Regions from separate parts of the Arthrobacter sp. SRS-W-1-2016 genome, predicted to be linked through region 3. Evidence: riboswitches for the same ligand, from Rfam matches in the RefSeq annotation. Region 3 holds a riboswitch; each other region holds the start of a gene.
The links. A riboswitch is a leader RNA that binds a small molecule or an ion and turns the genes downstream of it on or off. The one in region 3 is predicted to bind thiamine pyrophosphate.
Positions count from the first base shown of each region.

Region 1 (4,192 bases), on a different contig from region 3:
CAACAGCGCTGCTCCCAGGCCGTCCAGGCTCGGGGCTCCGCCGGTTCCCATGATGAGGCGCGAGCCGAACTCAACACCATCGATTACCAGGGCGTCGGTTCGGGTGCTTGCTGCGTGAGTGCTTCCTATGGTCATTGTTCAGCCTCCCTGTACTGCGGTCACGATTTCGAGTTCGTCGCCCTCTGCGAGCGCGGTGGCAGCCCACTGGCTGCGCGGCACCACTTCGGAATTGCGTGCGACGGCGACGCCGATCTTGCGTCCGTCGGCCGCCTGGCCGCTGGGGTCAACAACCCGTCCGGTGATGTGGCTGACGAGTGTGGTCACGGACGCGCCGTCGCCCAGTGTGTGGTCTGCGCCGTTCAATTTGATGTTCATGCGTGGTCCTTCGGAAGGGGATGTGGGGTGTCGGCCGATGGGCCGCCTGTGGATGCCCTTGCTGCTGACAGCGGGCGGGAGAAGCGGTCCGGGCGGAATTTGTTCCACCGCGGATCGACGGTGCCATCCATGAGTCCGACGCAGATTTGCGCCGCTGCAGGGGTGAGGAGCACGCCGTGCCGGAAAAAGCCGCTGGCCACGATGAGGCCGGGCACGGTTCCTTCGCGACCTTCGACACGGCCCAACAGCGGTGCGTTGTCCGGTGTGCCAGGGCGGGCACGGGCGGTCGCCTCGAGGAGTTCCAGTTCGGCGACAGCCGGAACCAGTACCTGGGCGTCGCGGAGCAATTGGTACACGCCCCCTGCTGACACCGGGTTGGCTCCTCCCCCGGACGCCGACAAACCGTCTTCGCGTTGCGTTGCGCCGATCACCACGGTCCCGTCGTCGCGGGGAACGATATACACGGGCACTCCGCGCACCATCCCACGGACGGTGGCGGTGACAAGGGGCTGCAGATGCTCCGGGACGCGCAGCCGCAGTATGTCGCCGTACACGGGACGCAATGGCAGCGACAATCCATCCGGCAGGCCGTTCAAGCGGGCAGCATCAAGTCCGTTGGCTACTACTGTTTCCGTGGCGAGAACGTTGGCGCCCGAGCCGAGCACCGTCCCGACGACGCGCCCGTCCTCCCACAGGAGGCCCGCCGCAGTGTCGTGGACCGCAAACCCGTCCCCTGCCCCCGCGATCCAGCTCGAATCGCCGGGCTGGTGGTTTGCCAAGGCGGCGAGAATCGCGGCCGAGAGCCGGCGCGGATCCACTTGGTGATCGCCCGGGATATCGAAAGCACAGGAAATCTGCGGGCTCAAGAGCGGCTCTCGCTCCCGCGCCTCGCGCAACGGAACGGATTCCACCACCAAGCCATGGGCGAGCTGGACGTCCCGAAGGTCGGCGAGCGCCCGGCGGTCCGCGGCGTCCGCACCGACGGCGAGGGTCGGCGTCGTGCGGTAACCCGTGCCGCGCCCGGCGCTTGAGCCGGTCACATTGCGTTCGAAGCCCGGCCACAACGCCGATGATTCGAGCATGAGCTCCAGGAGGTCCTCTTCCTGGTAGTGCAATTCGCTGACGGGCGCCAGCATTCCCGCTGCCGCGAACGTAGCGCCGCTGGCCGGTGCGGGATCGATGAGGGCAACCGAACGGCCGGATCTGCGGGCTTCCCCCGCGATGCCGAGGCCAATGACACCGCCCCCGATCACCGCGACATCCGCGTGGAGGGGCCCGTTCCGGGTGTTTGCTTCTTCCATGGAGTCCTTCCCTACGCCGGTACTAGCCGGATCAGGTCAAGCGGTCGGCGCTGAAGCCCTCTCAGCCGCGCGGCGATTGTGACCGCCGCCGCGGCTCCCGCGGTACCAGCCCAGTTTAGAGGAACTACTCTGTTTCCATGACCCAGCACGATGTCCACACCACCGCCCGCCTGTACCTCTGCACCGACGCCCGCAAGCAACAGGGTGATTTTGAGCAATTTGTCGATGCCGCATTCGAGGGCGGCGTGGACATCATCCAGCTGCGTGACAAGACGATTGAAGCCGCCGAGGAACTGGAACTCCTGGAGATCCTGCAATCCGTGGCGCACCGTCACGGCCGTCTCTGGGCAGTCAACGACCGGGCGGACGTCGCTTCCCTCTCGGGTGCACCGGTGTTCCATATCGGCCAAAAGGACATTCCGCTGCGCTCGGCCCGGAAGCTGCTCCACGACCCCACCATCATCGGCCTCTCCACGCACACGCCGGAACAGATCGACGCGGCCATCGCCGCGTCGCCTGGCCGCAGCGGCCTGGACTACTTCTGCGTCGGGCCGGTGTGGGCCACCCCTACCAAGCCGGGACGCTCCGCCGTCGGGCTCGATCTGGTGAAGTACGCCGCCAGCGCGGTGAAGCAGGCAGACGCTGAGACAGTCGGCGGCGTGGTGCTCCCCTGGTTCGCGATCGGGGGCATCGATCTGGGCAACGTCGAAGAGGTAGTGGAGGCCGGTGCAAGCCGCATCGTAGTGGTCCGCGCCATCACCGAGGCAGAGGATCCGACGGCGGCAGCCCAGGCACTCCTGGCCGCCCTTGACGCTGCGGCGGCCTAGCGAGACGCCGAAAGATTTTGGAGTTACCCTGACTTTCGTGTCACATCAGCGGATAGCCCCGAATGTCAGTGAAACGTCGAATCAGCTCGCGGAAGCACTGGCGGCGCTTCGGACTGAACTCGAGCTGCCTGCAGGCTATCCCGCTGAAGCGCTGCGCGACGCCGAAGCGGCGGTTTCCGGACACACCCTGCCGGTGCAGGACCTCACGGACGTTCCGTTCATCACGATCGACCCGGCCTCTTCCACGGATCTCGATCAGGCGCTCTTCATCGACCGGTCCGGCGATGGTTACAGGGTCCTCTACGCCATCTCCGATGTGCCCTCCTTCGTGCCCCCGGGAGGAGCGCTCGACGCCGAAACCCGCCACCGCGGGCAAACGTACTATGCCCCGGACGGCCGCATACCGCTGCACCCCGAGATCATCAGCGAGCACGCCGGAAGCCTGTTGGCCGGCCAGACGTGCGGCGCGTTCGTGTGGGACTTCGAACTCGACGCCGAAGCGGAGTTCCGCACCGTCTCTGTGGGTCGGGCAAGCGTACGCAGCCGCGCCAAGCTCGACTACAAAGGCGTGCAGGCGGAGATCGATTCCGGCGCGGCCGATCCCGTCCTTCATCTCCTCAAGGAGGTCGGACTCAAGCGGGTGGAACTCGAACGCCGCCGCGGCGGAGCCAGCCTGAACATGCCTGAGCAGGAAATCGTGCAGCTGCCCGACGGCGAGGGCTACAGGATCGTCGCAGCTCCCTCGCTGCCGGTGGAGGACTGGAACGCCCAGATTTCGCTCATGACCGGGATGGCAGCCGCCCAGCTGATGCTCGACGGCAAAGTGGGAATCCTACGGACCATGCCCGCCCCCGATGAGCGTTCGTTGCTCCATTTCAAACGGCAAACCGGGGCGCTTGGCAAACCTTGGACCGAGGGGACCAGCTATGGCGAGTACCTGCGGAGCCTCGATGCCAAGGACCCCCGGCAACTGGCCATCCTCCATTCAGCGGGACTGCTTTTCCGTGGTGCCGGCTACACGCCTTTCGACGGCGAGGTCCCGGACAGCGTGATGCAGTCCGCCATCGGGGCACCCTATGCCCACACCACCGCTCCGTTGCGCCGGCTGGTCGATCGATTTGTCCTGGTCATCTGCGAAGCGCTCAGCAATGGAACCGAGATACCAGCATGGGCCCGGGACGCTTTGCCGAGCCTGCCCGAGATCATGGCGTCATCCGACCAGCTGGCCGCGAAAATGGAGCACCTGGCCCTGGACACGGTGGAGGCAGCGCTCCTTGTCAACCACATCGGACAGGAATTCGACGCCGTGGTGATTTCCGGATCGAAGCCCGCCAAAAACAACGGAAATGGCAACGGGAACAGCCACAACGGCAACAACGGAAACGGCAACGGAAACGGAGCCCAGCACGGCCCCTACGGTGTCGTGCAGATCGCCGAGCCCGCGGTCACCGCTCGTTGCGATGGCGAAATGGAGTCCGGAACGAAGGTCCGCGTGAAACTGCTTCACGCGGACATTGCCACCCGCCAAATCACCTTCGAGCTCCTCCCGTAGCGCACTTCGTTCGCGGGCCCGGGACCGCGATCCGGGGTTTATTGTCCCCAGACGCTAGACTGTGTAAGTAGTAATGGATGCCCGGTCGTTGATTCAGTTCATTTTTTGACATCAACAAGCCCGCCCCTACGCGATCT
Region 1 is NZ_MTPV01000067.1:18,778-22,969, reverse strand. It holds gene BMF89_RS17365 (thiazole synthase) at 1-135, opposite strand, end outside; gene thiS (sulfur carrier protein ThiS) at 139-375, opposite strand; gene thiO (glycine oxidase ThiO) at 372-1,676, opposite strand; TPP riboswitch at 1,668-1,787, opposite strand; gene thiE (thiamine phosphate synthase) at 1,814-2,503, shown strand; gene BMF89_RS17345 (RNB domain-containing ribonuclease) at 2,541-4,055, shown strand.
Region 1: linked by a shared signal. The riboswitch ahead of thiO (glycine oxidase ThiO) and the one ahead of thiC (phosphomethylpyrimidine synthase ThiC) in region 3 are both predicted to bind thiamine pyrophosphate.

Region 2 (4,192 bases), on a different contig from region 3:
CAGATCCCGACGTCGAGCAGTGTCCTGCCGCTGCCAGCCGAGAGGATCGCTGTGCTCCAGCCGCCCAGCACCGCCGCGATGATCAACGGCCAGCCACGCTGCCAGAGCAAACGCACGGTAAGGCCCGCGAGCGGGAACAACGCCAGTTCGCCCAAGAGCGCCGTCGAAGCCGACACCAGGTCGATGGACAACGCCAGCACCAGGGTGATCAGGAAGACCGACACGAACTTGGCCAACGGATTGGCGCGTGTCAGGAGGGCATTGTTGCCGCGCAGGGTCAAGGCTTCCCTCATGCCGCACCTGCTTCCTGCCGGGCCCCGCCCTGGAGCACAGGCTCGAGCCGCATCTCGGTGCCACCCAGGACGGAGCTGAATTCCCGATCGTGAGTCACCGACACAACGGAGGTTCCTGCATCGAGCAGTTCGGACAGGAACGAGGCAAGCTCAGCCCACGTGTTCGCGTCCTGGCCAAAGGTGGGCTCGTCCAGCACCAGGACCCGGGGGTGCGCGGCGAGCACCGTGGCCACTGACAGCCGGCGCTTTTCGCCCCCGGAGAGCGTGTACGGATTGGCGTCCACCAGATGCCGAAGGCGCAGACGCTCCAGCAATTCGTCCACCCGCTCCTCGCCGTGGCCAAGGTGCTTGGGGCCGAACATGAGCTCGTCGAGCACGCGGCCGGTGACAAACTGGTGCTCCGGCTCCTGGAAGACCGTCCCGATGCGCGAGATCAACTGCTGGGCCTTCCACTTGAACGGGTCCGTGCCGGCGCCGTCGCTGAGCCCGACGGCGGCAGTCACCGCGCCGGACACCGGCGCCAGCAGCCCCGCGAGGGTCAAAGCGAAGGTGGATTTTCCCGCGCCGTTGGGGCCCGTGATGGTCAGTGCCTGCCCGGCGAGCACCTCGGCGTCGAGACCGGACTGCACGGGAAGCGGCGGGATCGTCGTGAAACCCCGGCGCCGCGACCGTTCACGGGACACTGCGAGCTCCCGGGAGGCGAGGAGCAACTCCCCACCCGACGCCCCGGAGCTCCCCGCCTCGAAGCCGGCCGCTGTACCCGAACGTGGCCTGGTGGCCGGGACGTACCCGGGCACCCAGACGCCCGCAGCAATGAGCATGTCCCTCGCCTGAACCAACACCGTCTCGGGATCGCCGTCCAGGAGAACCGCCGGCGTCGAGCCCCCCGCAGAGGAGGAACTGCCCGGCTGGAGCACCACGATCCGGTCCACGAGGTCTTTCCAGACGGAGACCCTGTGCTCCACCACCACCAACGTGGCGCCGGTCTTGTCGAGGCAGCGGCCCACGGCGTCACGGACCTCCAGCACGCCGGCGGGGTCCAGGTTGGCGGTCGGCTCGTCCAGCAGGATCAAGCCCGGCCGCATCGCCAAGATGCCGGCCAGCGCAAGGCGCTGTTTCTGCCCGCCGGAGAGGGCCGACGTCGGGTGGTCGAGCGCAAAGTTGCCGCTCGCACTATTCCGCAGCCCGACGTCGTCGAGCGCTTCACCGACGCGCTTCCAGATCTCTTCCCGGGGCACGCAAAGGTTCTCGGCACCGAACGCGACGTCGTCGCCCAACCGGGAAAGCACCACCTGGGTTTCCGGGTCCTGCTGCATGAGTCCGGCACGGCCCCGCTGGGCCCTCGGCGACACACCGTCCACCAGCAACGAGCCGGTCTCGTCGGCGTCGTCCCCTTCCTCGCCCAGCACACCGGCCAGTGCATGCAGGAGCGTCGACTTGCCCGCGCCCGAGGGGCCGAGCAGGAGCACGCGCTCGCCCGGGCGGATGTCCAGGTCGAGGGCATGGATGGCCTGCGTGGTGCGGCCGGCGTGCCGCCAGCCCCAACCTTGCGCGGAGATGGCGGCGGGTCGCACCGCTGCAGAGGTGCCGGAATCAGGACTGGGCATCAGGAAAAGACGGGCTCCGAAGCGGCCTTGCGGGACGCGAACGCACTCAGGACACCCGTCTTGGCCAGGCCGCGTGTCGCGACCCAGGACAAAGCTCCGGCAATAACGGCACCGGAAATCGTGCAGAACACGATGTACGCGAGCTTGTCGACCGGTTCGAAGGCGATGTTCCAGCCCCACGGCAGGAAGGAATCGTTGAGGCCGCAGAACAGGCCCGCGCCGGCACCGGCCAGCAGTGACACCGGCAGGTTGAACTTCTTGTACATGAAGGCCAGGAAGATGAGTTCCGCGCCAAGGCCCTGGAGCAGGCCCGAGATCAGTACCGTGGTGCCGTACTGCGAACCCATGATGAGCTCACTGGTGGCAGCCACCGTCTCGCAGAAAATTGCAGCACCGGGCTTGCGCACGATGAGCATGCCCAAGACTGCCGGAATCATCCACCCGCCGGCGATCAGGCCGCTCAGGGGCGGGTAGCCGGCGGACATAGGCGTGGCAACCAGAGCCATCTGGTCCCATGCCCAGAAGATCACGCCACCGGCGATGGAGATCAGCGCCGCCACGACAATGTCCACGACGCGCCAATTGTAGGCAGGCTTGGTGAGGCCCGGCCTTGCAGAAATACCAGTCATTTTGTCCTCCTGAGGAACAGGAGGGGAAAGTGTTTCCGGTTTCCTGCGGGCGGCTTCCGCCGTGCCGGTTCCGGACACTATGAGAACTCGACTCCCTTGCGCCGGTACTAGCCGGATCAGGTTCGAGGGTCTGCGGCTGTCCGCACTCTCAGCGCCCGTCCTCCGTACCGCATTGCTGCGAGCCCGACGGCGGCGCTCCCCTGTCGTTATCAATCCGCCCTTTTGGGCGTGGTTCAGTTTACACCTTGACTCGGTTGCGGGCGCTGTGCCGGAACGCGAATCGACGGATTCTGCTGGATCACTCGCGGGTTGGGCGCAGTCCGGCCCGGAATGACGCGGGCGGCCGCGGAAACTGGGAGAATGATCCAGCAGAATGTGACGCAGAAGCGCAGGCAAAGGAGCGGTCTTGGCAGGGATTGACGAAGCGAACAGCACGGCCGAACCGAGACTCGCCGCGAGCGTGATCCTGGTCCGCGACGCCGCGGTTCCGGAGGGCTCTCAAGATGCGGCGTGCGCTTTGGAAGTGTTCGTCCAGCACCGGGTGACCACGATGGACTTTGCCGCGGGAATGGTCGTTTTCCCCGGCGGGCGGGTGGACCATGCGGACAGCTCCGGCTGGGACTTCGCGGACGACGTCGTGGAGCGGCACGCCGCCGCGTGGCACCGGAGCAGCATCGCCGTCGAGCCCTCTTCCGCCCGCTTCAACGCCGGCCGCGTACTGGCGGCCGCACAGCGCGAGGTTTTCGAAGAGGCCGGGGTGAAGCTCGACGCCGCCACCCTCCGTCCGTGGGCCAACTGGGTCACCCCGGCAGACCAGCCCAAGCGCTTCGACACCTACTTCTACCTGGCCTGCCCGGTTTCCGGTGCCGAGCCAAGGCACCAGACCACGGAAGCGTCATCCTCCCTGTGGATGCCGGTCCGCGCAATCCTTGATGCCGAAGCCGCCGGAACGCTCAAGCTCATGCCGCCCACCTTGGCTCTGCTGGATGAGCTCCTCGCCCTCGGCACGATGGAAGCGGTGCTGGGGGAGAGCCGGGACATCGTTCCCGTGCGTCCAAAGCCGGGGGCCCTGCAGGAGTTCTTCCGGCTGAGGCACCAGCCGCCATCCGGTGCTCCGGAACTGCCCTGAAGTGGGGTTAGGCTGGGGACGGTCCTGTTTCCTCCCGCAAGGAGTCCCGGAATGAACTTCTTCTTCAAACTGCTCGGTACCGGCGTAAGCATCGGCGCAGGCTTCGCCGGCACCAAGCTCGTCAACGCCCTGTGGGAAAAAACCACAGGCAACAAGCCACCCAAGGGCAACGACGACATGGAAGCGAGCCTGCGTTCCGCCCTGACCTTCGCCCTGATTTCCGCCGCTGTCAGCGCCGTCATCCAGGTTGTAGCGGGGCGGGGTACGAAGCGCGCCATCTCGCACTTCGAAAAGACACAGGACGTCGTCTAAGCGGACGGCCCGTCGTTAGCGCCCGCGCTCCCGCTATCCCGGGCGTCGCGGGCGTTGCCGCTTTCCCGGGCGCTCCCTCCGTCGCGCGTGCTCCCGGTGTGGCGCATTTCCGAAGCCGCTTCCTGGGCTTTCTCCGCTGCCCGTTGACCGGCTGCCCGCACCACCACAGCCTCGAGTTCGTCGATGCTCAGCAGCTCGGGGTGGAGGTGTTTGGTCCGGTAG
Region 2 is NZ_MTPV01000049.1:53,243-57,434, reverse strand. It holds gene BMF89_RS12225 (energy-coupling factor transporter transmembrane component T) at 1-293, opposite strand, end outside; gene BMF89_RS12220 (ABC transporter ATP-binding protein) at 290-1,900, opposite strand; gene BMF89_RS12215 (ECF transporter S component) at 1,900-2,529, opposite strand; TPP riboswitch at 2,605-2,741, opposite strand; gene BMF89_RS12210 (NUDIX domain-containing protein) at 2,936-3,658, shown strand; gene BMF89_RS12205 (DUF4235 domain-containing protein) at 3,710-3,970, shown strand; partial or broken gene mnhG (monovalent cation/H(+) antiporter subunit G) at 4,120-4,192, opposite strand, start outside.
Region 2: linked by a shared signal. The riboswitch ahead of BMF89_RS12215 (ECF transporter S component) and the one ahead of thiC (phosphomethylpyrimidine synthase ThiC) in region 3 are both predicted to bind thiamine pyrophosphate.

Region 3 (4,192 bases):
CGTGCCGGGAGTCCCCACGCTTGTCCTGACCGGTGGTTGGGAGCCCCTGTACGAAGAGATCGCCGGCTACTTGCAGGAAACCGGTGCCCTCCACCGCGTTGCGGCTGGAGGACACCGGCCTCATGATTCAGTTGAAGGAGACCGGATGATCCGGTCCTTCATCGCGGATGTCAGCCGCGCCGGATCAGTGCAAGCTTCCTGATCAGTCCAAGCTTCCTGATCAGTTCAGGCTTCCTGACGTCACTCAACGTTTTCCTGCGGGAACCTCGAGCTCGGGCAAGTAGACCTTGCCGCCGGATGCCAGGAATTCCTGGCTCTTTTCGCGCATCCCGCTGTACATCTCCGCGATGGCCGCCTGGGAATCCGCCGAGCCGTATTCGTCGCGGATGTCCTGGCTGATGCGCATGGAGCAGAATTTCGGTCCGCACATGGAGCAGAAATGCGCCGTCTTGGCCGGTTCCGCCGGGAGAGTCTCGTCGTGGAACGATTCGGCCGTGACCGGATCCAATGACAGCGCAAACTGGTCACGCCAGCGGAACTCGAAGCGGGCCTTGGACAGGGCATCGTCGCGTTCATGGGCGCCGGGGTGTCCCTTCGCAAGGTCAGCGGCGTGGGCGGCGATTTTGTACGTGATCACGCCGGTCTTGACGTCGTCCTTGTTCGGCAGGCCCAGGTGTTCCTTCGGGGTGACGTAGCAGAGCATCGCGGTTCCGTAGCGTGCGATCTCCGTGGCGCCGATGGCCGAAGTGATGTGGTCGTAGCCCGGGGCAACGTCGGTCACGAGCGGGCCGAGGGTGTAGAACGGTGCGCCGTCGCACAGCTCCTGCTGCCGCTCGACGTTCTCGCGGACGAGGTGGAACGGGATGTGCCCGGGGCCTTCCACCATGACCTGCACGTCGTACTTCCACGCCCGCTTCGTGAGCTCCGCGAGAGTGTCGAGCTCGGCGAACTGCGCGGCGTCGTTGGCGTCTGCCGTCGCTCCCGGACGCAAGCCGTCGCCGAGCGAGAACGCGACATCGTACTTGGCAAAGATTTCGCAGAGTTCGTCGAAATGCGTGTAGAGGAAGTTTTCCTCATGGTGCGCCAGGCACCAGCCCGCCATGATGGAACCGCCGCGGGAAACGATGCCAGTCACGCGGTTCGCCGTCAGCGGCACGTAGCGCAGCAACACGCCGGCGTGGATGGTCATGTAGTCGACGCCCTGCTCGCACTGTTCGATGACGGTGTCGCGGAAGATCTCCCAGGTGAGCTTGTTGGCTTCGCCATTGACCTTCTCAAGGGCCTGGTAAATCGGCACGGTGCCGATCGGCACGGGGGAGTTGCGGATGATCCATTCGCGGGTGGTGTGGATGTCGTCGCCGGTGGACAGGTCCATGACGGTGTCGGCGCCCCATTGGGTGGCCCACTGCAACTTGTCCACTTCTTCGGCGATGGAGCTGGTGACGGCCGAGTTGCCGATGTTGGCGTTGATCTTCACCAGGAACGCCTTGCCGATGATCATCGGTTCGGATTCGGGGTGGTTGATGTTGTTGGGGATGATGGCCCGGCCGGCGGCGACTTCACTGCGGACCAGTTCCACATCGCAGTTCTCGCGAAGCGCGACGAACTGCATTTCGGGCGTCACGATGCCCTGTCTGGCGTAATGCATCTGCGTGACGGTCTTGCCCTCGACGGCGCGGCGGGGCACCGGCTGTGCGCCCTTCCACTCCGCGGAGGCGGCGCCGCGGCGCACGGCCGACTTGCCGTCGTCGAGCAGGTTCCGTTCGCGGCCGCTGTAGGCCTCGGTGTCGCCGCGGGCTTCGATCCACTCGCTGCGGAACGGCTCGAGGCCAACCACGGGATCACTTCCTGGCCCGGCGGTGCGGTACACCTGGAAAGGCGCGTTGGCCTCGCCGTTGGGGGATGGCTCCAGGGCGATTTCCGTGACCGGAACCCGGATTCCCGTCTCAGTGTCTTCCAGGAACACGAGGGAATGCGACTTGAGGGACTGGGTCACTTCTTGAGCCGATCCGTTTTGGGTAGGGCTCAGCTGTGTTTCTTTGGTACTCAAAGGATTACTCACTTCCTTCGCCGGCATTACCCGGACAGGTTCAACGGTCGCAGGCCGCGTCAGCCCGATCTCAGCCCTTGCAAGGGCCCCCGTGTGGTCGTAGACGAAGCTACCACAGCCGGGAGTCCTTGAGACAGATGTGACCGAGGACAGACGTCACTGCCCTGGCGACGGCGCCTGAGTCTAGGGTGGATTCATGGCGGAAATCATCGAATTCAGCGGCGCCGTCCTCACCGGGCCGGAAGAGGATCTGCGCGGCCTCTGGTCGGTCGACGGACGGCTGACCTTTGTCCGACCCCTCGCGAAGCCGGACGTCGTGCTGGACGGATGGGTGCTGCCCGGCTTGGTCGACGCGCATTGCCATGTTGGCTTGGGCAAGGGCGGAGCCGTCGACGAGGAGACTGCCCGCTTGCAGGCGACGGCGGACCGGAATGCCGGGACACTCTTGATCCGCGACGCCGGTTCCGCGAGCGACACGCGCTGGCTGCAGCGCCGGACGGACATGCCGAGGATCATCCGGGCAGGCAGGCACATCGCGAGGCGACGGCGGTACATTCCCGGCCTGGCCGAGGAAGTCGAACCGGAGGATCTGGTGGAGGCGGTGCGCAAGCAGGCACGGTCCGGAGACGGCTGGGTCAAGATCGTCGGGGACTGGATCGACCGCTCCGCCGGGGATCTCGGCCCGTCCTTTCCGGCGGCCATCGTCAAGGACGCCGTCGCGGCGGCGCACGACGAGGGGGCCCGGGTGACCGCCCATTGCTTCGCCGAAGGGACGATCGACGACATGCTCGACGCCGGCATCGACTGCATCGAGCACGCGACTGGTCTCCTCCCGCACCATATTCCCCGGCTGCTGGACCAAGGCGTACCGATCGTCCCCACCCTCATCAACATTGCGACGTTCCCGGACATCGCGAAGCAGGCGGAAGCGAAGTTCCCCCGTTACGCCGCCCACATGATCGCGCTCTGGGAGCGTCGGCATGAGCGGGTCCTCGAGGCGTTCGACGCCGGAGTGCGGGTATATGCCGGAACCGACGCCGGCAGCGTCATCAAGCACGGCCGGATCGGCGAGGAGATCCTGGAACTGCACCAGGCGGGCCTGCCGCCGGCCGCCGCGCTCGACGCGGCCTGCTGGTCCGCCCGCGAGTGGCTGGGTGCCGACGGCATCAGCGAAGGCGCCAGTGCCGACGTCGTGCTCTACGCAAACGATCCCCGCGCGTCCCTTGAGGCGGTGCTGAAGCCGCAATGCACCGTGTTGCGGGGACGCCTTTTCGGAAGTGCCGGGCATTAGGAATAAATTGAAGCTTCAAGTAATTTAGATGTATAGAGGTTGCCGAAGGGCGGCGCCACAAAAGCCGGGAGTTGCACATGACCATCACATCCAGCCAGGATCTCCTTCCTGCCGAACTCACCATGGGCACCGTCATGCTCAAAGTGGGGGACATGAAGCTCATGGGCGACTACTACCAAAGGGCGCTCGGCCTGGACATCGTCGCCGAGCAAGACGGCGGACTCTACTTCGGCCGGCTCGGCAAGCCGTTGGTGCACCTCGCTCCCGCCTCCGGTCTCCAGATCCCGGGCCGCGGAGAGGCCGGACTCTTCCACACGGCTCTGCTCTTCGCGGACCAGTCCTCGCTCGCCGCAACTGTTGCCTCCGCAGCGCAGTACGAGCCCCACGCCTTTGTCGGCAGCGCCGACCACCTGGTCAGCGAGGCCTTCTACTTCACCGACCCCGAGGGCAACGGAATCGAGCTCTACTACGACAAGCCCCGCGAAGGCTGGGAGTGGAACGGCGGTTCGGTCGTCATGGACAGCCTGCCGCTCCCGCCGCAGCGCTACCTCCAGCAGTACCTGAGCGAAACGGCGGTGGCCGGCCAGCACGAGGCGGGCGCCGGCGTCGGGCATGTCCACCTCCAAGTGGGGGACGTCAAGACCGCCCATGACTTCTACGTCGACACCTTGGGCTTCGAGCAGACGGCCGGCTGGCACGGGCAGGCACTGTTCGTCTCCGCCGGGGGCTACCACCACCACATGGCCATGAACGTCTGGAACAGCCGCGGTGCGGGCCCGCGCAAGGACACGCTCGGTCTCGGCGAGGTGGTCATTGAAGTGCCGTCAGGCGACGACGTCGGCGCGCTCGCC
Region 3 is NZ_MTPV01000068.1:69,514-73,705, forward strand. It holds gene BMF89_RS18940 (alpha/beta hydrolase) at 1-202, shown strand, start outside; gene thiC (phosphomethylpyrimidine synthase ThiC) at 245-2,050, opposite strand; TPP riboswitch at 2,046-2,153, opposite strand; gene BMF89_RS18950 (amidohydrolase family protein) at 2,247-3,341, shown strand; gene BMF89_RS18955 (VOC family protein) at 3,419-4,192, shown strand, end outside.

Region 4 (4,192 bases), on a different contig from region 3:
GACGCCGGGGCACCGAGCGTGATGAAGCCGTGGGAGAAGAAACCGCCGCGGAATCCGAGGACGAGGCAGAAGCCGGTACCGACGATGTCCTCGAAGAAGGCGTGACTTCCCGCCGTCGCCGGCGCCGTCGCCGTGGCGATCAGGACCTGGAACTGACAGGTGGCGGAGACGACGATCCCCCCAACACGGTCACCCGTGTCCGCGCTCCGCGCCCGCATGTTGAGTCCACCAGCAGCTCGGACCGCGTCACGAGCGTCAAGGGCTCCACTCGCCTTGAAGCCAAGAAGCAGCGCCGCCGCGAGTCCCGCGAGACCGGCCGCCGCCGCCAGGTCATCACCGAGGCCGAATTCCTGGCCCGCCGTGAGTCCGTCGACCGCCAGATGATCGTTCGCCAGCGCGACGACAGGATCCAGATTGGTGTCCTCGAAGACGGCGTGCTCGCGGAGCACTTCGTGTCGAAGACACAACAGGACTCCCTCATCGGCAACGTTTACCTGGGCAAGGTCCAGAACGTGCTGCCGTCGATGGAAGCGGCATTCGTCGACATCGGACGCGGCCGCAACGCAGTGCTCTACGCCGGCGAAGTCAACTGGGATGCCGTCACCCTGGAAGGCAAACCGCGCCGCATTGAAAACGCGCTGAAGTCAGGCGATTCCGTGCTGGTCCAGGTGACCAAGGACCCCGTGGGCCACAAGGGCGCGCGCCTGACGAGCCAGATTTCGCTTCCCGGCCGCTACCTCGTGTACGTGCCGGGCGGGTCAATGACGGGAATTTCCCGCAAGCTGCCCGACGTCGAGCGCAACCGCCTGAAGAAGATCCTCAAAGATCGCCTCCCGGAGAACGCGGGCGTCATTGTCCGCACGGCCGCCGAGGGTGCATCCGAGGAAGAGCTGACGCACGATATCAACCGCTTGCGGGCCCAGTGGGAAGGCATCGAAAGCCAGTCCACGTCCACCAAGATCCTGGCCCCGGAGCTCCTGTACGGCGAACCGGACCTCACCATCAAGGTTGTCCGCGACGTCTTCAACGAGGACTTCTCCAAGCTGATCGTCTCCGGCGACGAAGCCTGGGACACCATCGAGGCCTATGTCACGTACGTGGCGCCGGATCTGGTGGGACGCCTTGAGAAGTGGACCTCGGACCAGGACATTTTCTCGGCATGGCGCGTGGACGAGCAGATCCACAAGGCGCTGGAACGCAAGGTCTTCCTGCCCTCCGGTGGTTCGCTCGTGATCGACCGCACCGAGGCCATGACGGTTGTGGACGTCAACACCGGGAAGTTCACCGGCAGCGGTGGCAACCTCGAGGAAACCGTCACCAAGAACAACCTTGAGGCTGCCGAGGAAGTGGTGCGCCAGCTGCGCTTGCGCGACATCGGCGGAATCATCGTCATCGACTTCATTGACATGGTCCTTGAATCCAACCGTGACCTCGTATTGCGTCGCCTCGTCGAGTGCCTCGGCCGGGACCGAACCAAGCACCAGGTCGCCGAAGTGACGTCGCTTGGCTTGGTCCAGATGACCCGCAAGCGCATGGGCACCGGCCTGCTTGAGGTCTTCGGCGAGCAGTGCGAGACGTGCGCAGGGCGCGGAATCGTCACGCACGACGAGCCTGTCGAGCACCGTCGGGCCAACGTGGTGGCAGCTGAACACCACCACCCACGCACTGAGTCACAGCCGGCCGTCCGCCCGGAGCAGCGCAAGCGCCGCCGCGGCAGGGGCGCGGGCCAGGGAACTGCCGAACTCCCGGTCACACCTCCGGTGCCGGTCCACACGGTCGAATCCACCGATCCGAACCGGCAGGCAGCCACCCGCGCCGCCCTTGCCACCATCGCGGCGGCAGCACACGCTGCCCACCTGCACGACGACGAGCTCCACCACGCGGCGGAATTGCTCGCTGACGGGCACGTAGCCGAAGCAACTCCCGCAACCCCGGCCGCCCCGGCTCCTGCCGCTGCATCGGGTGGCGAGGAACGTTCGAAGCCTGTGCTGCGGTTCGGCGGCGAGGAAGTGGCCCTGCCCTTCGTCCACCACGAGGAAGAGCCAGCGAGCGGCGCCCCTGCCATGAGCCTGGATCTGTTGGCTCAGGCGTTCGCGGGACTCGGGGAGGCGCCCGGCACCACCCCGGCAGCCGCGGAACCCCAGGGAACCCCCGCAGAGGCCCGCGCGGGCGTTGCAAGCGGTGAATCCCCGGACTCGGGTTCGCGTGGACGCCGAGGCCGCCGCAACCGCAGTGCCAGCCGTGCCCAGGGTGCCGCCAACGCCACCAACGTCGAGCACCACGAGGTCGCTGTGGCTGCCTCCGGTGGGGCCGCGCACGAGGCCAAGGCACCGGACGCTGCACCGGCCAAGTCGACGCCGGCAGCGGAGCCGATCATTCTCGGAGTCGGCGTGCCCAAGTCACAGCTCTAGGCGCAATACCTTGCAGAGGCCCCGGCCGTTCCACTCTCGTGGAAACGGCCGGGGCTTCTGCGTTTCCCGCTGTTTCACCTGGCCCCCGCACGCCCCGGTTGCATTGGGCGATTTCAGCAGGCGGGGTGTGATCCGGGTTAAACTAGGGGACCGACACGGGGTGCCGCGCACCAAGCCGGCTGAGACCAAACCCGTTGAACCTGTCCGGTTAGCACCGGCGAAGGGATGTCTCGCATGACTGTTTCGGCGCAATCGGCCGTCTACCCGCTCAAGGCTGCCCGGAACCCTATCCCCAGGGTCCTCAGCATCGCCGGCTCGGATCCCTCGGGTGGTGCCGGGATCCAAGCCGACCTGAAAAGCATTGCGGCCAACGGCGGCTACGGCATGGCCGTCATCACGGCGCTCACCGTACAAAACACGCGAGGAGTCACTGCCGTCCATGTGCCTCCCGTGGAGTTCCTGCGCCAGCAATTGGATGCCATCAGCGACGACATCACGGTCGATGCCGTCAAAATCGGCATGCTCGGGGACACCGCGGTCATCCACGAAGTCCGCCGCTGGCTCGGCGAGGCGCGTCCCGCCGTCGTCGTGCTGGATCCGGTGATGATCGCCACCAGTGGCGACCGGCTCCTCGCGGAATCCGCTGAAACCGCGCTGCGGGAGCTGCTGCCCCTCGCCGACCTGGTCACCCCCAACCTTCCCGAATTGGCCATGCTGCTTGGCGAAGCTGAGGCGACTGACTGGGCATCGGCGCTGGAGCAGGGCAAGCGACTGGCAGCTGCCTGCGGAAACACCGTCCTGGTGAAGGGCGGACACCTGCAGGGAGCGGGCTGCCCCGATGCCCTGGTCAACACCGGGGGAGTCCTGAGCCAGGACGTGGTGGAATTCGCCGGCCAACGTGTGGAGACCCGCAACAGCCACGGCACGGGATGTTCCCTGTCGTCGGCGATGGCTACGGCGAAGGCGCGGCTCGGCGATTGGGAATCTGCCCTGCGCGTGGTCAAGCCTTGGCTACAGGAGGCGCTGACCCAGTCCGAGGTGCTGGAAGTGGGGAAGGGCAACGGGCCGATCCATCATTTCCACGCACTCCAGCAAGAGCTGCAGCCAGGGGATTTCGCCGTCCGGATGTGGAACGCAGCCCAATCGGAACTTGCGGCTATTTATGGCCTGGACTTCATCCAACATTTGCAAACCGGCGCCCTCGGCGAAGCGCAGTTCAGCTACTACCTGTCCCAGGATGCCATCTATCTCAACGGCTATTCCAGGGTCCTGGCCAGGGCAAGCGCCCTTGCCCCCAGCGAAAACGAACAGCTGTTCTGGGCCCGCGGCTCGCAGATGTGCCTTGAAGTCGAGTCCGAGCTCCATCGGAATTGGCTCAGCGGACGGCAGGTAAGCGAAAAACAAGGCCCCGTCACCAAGGCCTACGTCGACCACTTGCTCGCGGCGTCGGCGTCGGGCAGCTATGCCGTGCTGTTGGCTGCCGTGCTGCCCTGCTACTGGTTGTACGCCGAGGTGGGACGGCAGCTCCACCATGGCTACCTTCAGGCCGGAGCGTCGGACGAGCACCCTTATGCGGACTGGCTGCGTACATACGCGGACGAGGCGTTCGCCGAGGCCACCCGCAAGGCGATCGACATCACGGATGCGGCCGCACGGGCCGCTTCTCCTGCCGAGCGCACGGCCATGATGGAGGCATTCTCCGAATCCTGCCGCTATGAAACTGCGTTCTTTGATGCCCCAAGGCTGCACGGCTGAACCCGTTTCCTGGTGCGGAAGGACGG
Region 4 is NZ_MTPV01000071.1:62,983-67,174, forward strand. It holds gene BMF89_RS19400 (Rne/Rng family ribonuclease) at 1-2,411, shown strand, start outside; TPP riboswitch at 2,558-2,654, shown strand; gene thiD (bifunctional hydroxymethylpyrimidine kinase/phosphomethylpyrimidine kinase) at 2,646-4,166, shown strand.
Region 4: linked by a shared signal. The riboswitch ahead of thiD (bifunctional hydroxymethylpyrimidine kinase/phosphomethylpyrimidine kinase) and the one ahead of thiC (phosphomethylpyrimidine synthase ThiC) in region 3 are both predicted to bind thiamine pyrophosphate.